DNA from 2 places in the Streptomyces griseus subsp. griseus genome. Region 2 is predicted to be linked to the other one. Evidence: riboswitches for the same ligand, from Rfam matches in the RefSeq annotation. Region 2 holds a riboswitch; the other holds the start of a gene.

Region 1 (2,377 bases), 6.4 Mb from region 2:
ATGCCCTTGATCCGGGGGTGGTCGGGGGCCACGCCGTAGCGGATCAGACCGAAGGGCGCGGGCATGCGCTCGAACAGGTCGATCGAGACCCCCGGGTCCTGGCAGACCTCGGATTTGAGCAGCGCGTCCGCAGCGTAGATACCGGCAGGGCCGGCTCCGACAATGGCGACGCGGACGGGGCGTGTCATGGCGTGGTGATCCTTAAGGCGGGCGAACGCGGGCAGGTACAGCGTACGTCGGAGGTAAGGGTTGGCTTACTAGTCTCCACCCCACACCGTAAGCCCTGGCCCGGCGAGGACCCCGACCCGGCCTACGGAACCGCCCGATAAGTCCGTTTCTGCTGTTCGGTATGGGTGATTTCGGCCTTTTGCTCTTCTCTTCCATAAAGGAGCTATTGGGCCTCTTGGGTTATTTTGACCGCAGCCGTTTCGGCCACCTCTGTGCGAAGTGGTGAGCGTCACGTCCGGGGGTGCGGACGCAGAAGTGGAGGGTCCGGTTCCCTTCTGTGCGAAGAAAGTTGACGACGCGGCGGAACGGCCGGATCCGGGAATTCCTGAATTCGATCTTGCGGAGAAAGGTCATCCGTAATTCGGGGCTTGTTCTGTCCGTCGCTTTTCGCCTACGGTCACGCTCAATCCGGATGGAACGCCGAATCCTGCCGCCGTCCGGGAAACCGAAACCCACTCACGTACGGCAGGAGCGGGGGACCCAGGTAAGCCGCCGGTCCGGTATCCGGAACGGCTAGGGGTGAAGTCGCATGTCCGTGCGGCCAGACATCTCCCGTCTGAACCCGACAGCTCACCTCGTAGGCGCCGGAGAGGAAATTCCCCATGCCCGCACAGGGTAAGCACCGCCGTCCCAAGTCCGTCTCGCTGAGCCGTGGCATCGCGGCCGTGACCACGGGTGGAGCCGTTCTGGCCCTGCCGGTGCTCGGCGCCACCACCGCGTCCGCCGCTCCCGCGCACTCCGTCGCCGCGGAAAAGGCGGTGGTTCCCGTCTCCGTGACCGCCCAGGCGAATTCCGTGACGAAGGCCGCGGCCGTCAAGCATTCCGTGGTGTCCGGCGAAACGCTTGCCAAGATCGCCCGTGAGCATTCCGTGAGCGGCGGCTGGAAGAAGCTGTACGAAGGCAACCGCAAGGTCGTCGGCGAGAACCCGCACCTTATTCACCCCGGTATCACGCTGACCATCGGCGCCAAGGCTGCCGCCCCGTCAGACGCCAAGGCGAGCAAGGCTTCCGAGGCGGCCGCCCGCACCGCGCCGGGCGAGCGCGCCGACCGCTCGGAGCGCACCACGGCGGCCCCCGCCGCCGCTCCGGCCGCCGCCGCTCCCGCCACGTACACCAACGACCTCGATGGCTGGATCAGGGAGTCGCTGGCCGTCATGGCCCAGCACGGCATCCCCGGCACCTACGAGGGCATCCACCGCAACATCATCCGCGAGTCCTCCGGCAACCCGAACGCCATCAACAACTGGGACTCCAACGCGGTGAAGGGCACCCCGTCGAAGGGGCTCCTCCAGGTCATCGACCCGACGTTCCAGGCGTACCACGTGCCGGGCACCTCGACCGACAGCTACGACCCGGTCGCCAACATCACCGCCGCGTGCAACTACGCCGCGGACCGGTACGGGTCGATCGACAACGTCTTCGGCGCCTACTGATCCCCGTACGCACAGACGGAGGGGCCCCGGACCGCCTGGTCCGGGGCCCCTCCGGTGTACCGGGAAGTTACCACCAAGTTTCTAGTGACTTACCGCGCGATCGCCAGTAGAACCTGTTGCACTCTGTCGAGAGTGAGGGATGTCACATGAACGACACTACCCCGCACGACAACGCCCCCAAGGGTGTATCACGTCGAAGGTTCATCACTGGAACAGGTTCTCTTCTCGGGGTCGCGGCGCTCGCCGGGCCCACCACCCCGGTCTGGGCCGCACCCCGTGCGGCAGCGGCCGCCATCGGCTCCGGAGCCCATGTGCCGGTGCTGGTCGTCGGGACCGGCTACGGCGGCTCGGTGGCCGCCCTCCGGCTCGCCCAGGCAGGCACGGACGTCCACATGGTCGAGATGGGCATGGCCTGGGACACCCCCGGCGCGGACGGCAAGATCTTCGCCAACACCACCAAGCCGGACGACCGCTCCTTCTGGCTGCGGACCAGTACCAAGCAGCCCCTGAGCAACTTCCTCGGCTTCCCGATCGACAAGAACGTCAACCGCTACACCGGGATCCTGGACGCCGAGGAGTTCGCCGGCATCACCGTCTACCAGGGGCGCGGAGTCGGAGGCGGGTCGCTGGTCAACGGCGGCATGGCCGTCACGCCCAAGCGGGAGAACTTCGCCGCCATCCTCCCGTCGGTGAACGCCGCGGAGATGTACAGCACG
Region 2 (2,377 bases):
TCTGACCCGCGCCGAGGGCGAGTTCATCGACTGCTATCTGGCGGCCCTGGACCAGGTGGGCCGGATCAACCCCGCACACGGCGGCGACACCTACAGCGCGCTGCGGGCGGCTCAGGCCCTGGCCTCCGGGGCGGCGGCCCTGCGCGACGCGCTCGCCCTGATGCACGAGCGCGGCGAGCGGCAGATCCACGCGGCGACGCTCGTACGGGCCCTGCGGGTGCTGGACGGCGAGCGGCGGGCGGGCAGGGTCGCCGTGCCGCCCAACCCGAACTGAGCCGCGCCGCGCGCCGGGAGCGCGTCACGGGAGCGGGCCGGTCGCCGCGCCGTGCGACACGCCCGGTTCCGCGATCGATTTCCCTCGCTCGTTCGGCGTAGGCCATCACCCGCGCGAGCGACGGCTCAACTTGCGTTCGGCGTGCGGGCTGTACTCGAAATGCTCCCTTTCGTCGCTGGTACGAGGGTGTGCGCCGGGCTCGTCGGCGGGCGCGAATCCGCCCCGTCCACCCGAACGGTTCAGTGGTGAGGAGACTCACAAATCACTGTTTCAGCTCGGAAATCCGGCACTTCGTGAGTCAAGATCCCTGGGACGACAAGCCCCCGCCGCCGCGGCGGGGCGGTCCGGGTGGACGCCGAGTCCTGCCGCTTCCCGGATGACTGGTCGACAGGAGTGGATCGGCAGGAGTGGAGGACCCGAGCACAACGGGCCGACCGGGAGACCGGGAAGCCCTCGGGGTGAAGCCGCGTCAAGCGGCCGGGCAACTTCGCCAGCCCGAACCCGACAGGTCATCCTTCACAGGCGGCTGACGAAGGGTTGCGCATGTCTGCGCAGGTTCATGTCCCGTCTCTGTTCGCCCGGGTCGGTACGGCTTCCGTACTCACCCTGGCCGTGACGTCCTCGATGCTGGCACCAGGTCTGGTCAACGATGCCGAGGCCGCCACCCATTCGACGAAGGCGCTCAAGATCGCCGCGTCGAAGAAGGGCGCTCCTTACAAGTACGGAGCCACAGGTCCCAGCCGTTTCGACTGCTCGGGGCTGACTGTCTACTCGTTCAAGAAGGCCGGGAAGAAACTCCCTCGCACGGCACAGCAGCAGTACAACAAGACCAGCCGGATCTCCTCGTCGAAGCGGAAACCCGGCGACCTGGTCTTCTTCCATTCCGGCCGCAGCGTCTACCACGTGGGCATCTACGCCGGGGGCGGGAAGATCTGGCACTCCCCCAAATCCGGGGACGTGGTCCGCAAGGCGAAAATCTGGTCCAAGAGCGTCTGGTACGGACGGGTCCGCTGACCCACCGACCGGACGCTCTTCCCTTGCGGGCGGTACGGGCGCAGCTGCCGCCCCCGCCCGCAAGGGCCCCGGCGCCCCTCGGCGCAGGAGGGGGCCCGGTCACCAGCGCCGGGCGACCCCGGCGAAGGCGATCGCCTGTGCGTCCACGGGGTCCAGCCCGGACCTGCGGAGCCTTCAGCGTGTACTTGCGGTCTTCTGGGTCTGCCTGAGGGAACGCCTCATCCACGACCCGACGCGGCTCGCCGCACTGGTGGCGGTCTCCGGGACCGGATCGATCACGCGGGCCGCCGCCCACCTGGGCGGCACCGCGCCCGCGCTCTCCCGGCAGCCGGCCGAGCTGGAGCGCGAGGCCGGGCGACGCTGCTGGTACGCCACCATCGCGGGGCGTGGCCGACGGCCGCCGGTGAGCTGCCGGCGGGCCGGGCCAGGCGGGTGCTGGACGGGCTGGACCAAGCGCGGCACGGGCCGGCCGGGCTGTCGGGCGGCAGGTTGCGGGTGGGGACGTTCACGACGGCCGGGGTCCATCTGCTTCCGCCGGTCCTGAGCGCGTTCCGGCGGGCCCAATCCGGAGGTCGATCCGGGGGTCACCGAGTGCGAGCCGCCGGGCGGTGTCGCGGCGGCCACCGCGCGCGAGGCGGACCTGGCACTGACCCACACCTGCGGCCCGGCGGTGGCGGACCCGCCGCCCCTGGGCGTCACCGTGGAGCCCCCGCTGGTCGAGGAGCTGGTGCCGGCGACCGCCGTCGGGCACCGGCCCGCTGAGCCGTGGCACCCCCTGACGTGGCGGCCCGCTGAACCACGGCCGTCCCCTGAACCGCGGTGGCCCTCGCGACCCCTGTCGTCAGCCCTGGACCGACACCACCCAGGGCAGCGTGATCCAGACCGTCTTGCCGCCCTCCGCCGTCGGGACGACCGTGAGCCGTCCGCCGTACTCCTTGGCCAGCGCCCGGATGATCACCATGCCGCGCCCGTTGTCCTGCCGTACGGCGGCGGGCAGCCGCTGAGGCCACCGAGGGTGACTGTCCGTCACGCCCAGACGCAGTTCCTCGTCGCGTTCCAGGCGCAGATCCACGGTGAAGGTGGGTGACT

What was found. Region 2 has a riboswitch for cyclic di-AMP ahead of D6270_RS03310 (C40 family peptidase). Riboswitches for the same ligand answer to the same signal wherever they lie in the genome.
Region 1: it holds a riboswitch for cyclic di-AMP, as region 2 does, so the genes downstream of both, D6270_RS32165 (transglycosylase SLT domain-containing protein) here and D6270_RS03310 (C40 family peptidase) in region 2, are expected to answer to the same signal.

Annotation. Positions count from the first base shown of each region.
Region 1 covers NZ_CP032543.1:7,186,466-7,188,842, forward strand. The annotation lists gene D6270_RS32160 (FAD-dependent oxidoreductase) at 1-188, opposite strand, end outside; cyclic di-AMP (ydaO/yuaA leader) riboswitch at 637-827, shown strand; gene D6270_RS32165 (transglycosylase SLT domain-containing protein) at 831-1,661, shown strand; gene D6270_RS32170 (GMC oxidoreductase) at 1,808-2,377, shown strand, end outside.
Region 2 covers NZ_CP032543.1:737,110-739,486, forward strand. The annotation lists gene D6270_RS03305 (hypothetical protein) at 1-274, shown strand, start outside; cyclic di-AMP (ydaO/yuaA leader) riboswitch at 628-814, shown strand; gene D6270_RS03310 (C40 family peptidase) at 818-1,288, shown strand; partial or broken gene D6270_RS03315 (LysR family transcriptional regulator) at 1,509-2,153, shown strand; gene D6270_RS03320 (ATP-binding protein) at 2,130-2,377, opposite strand, start outside.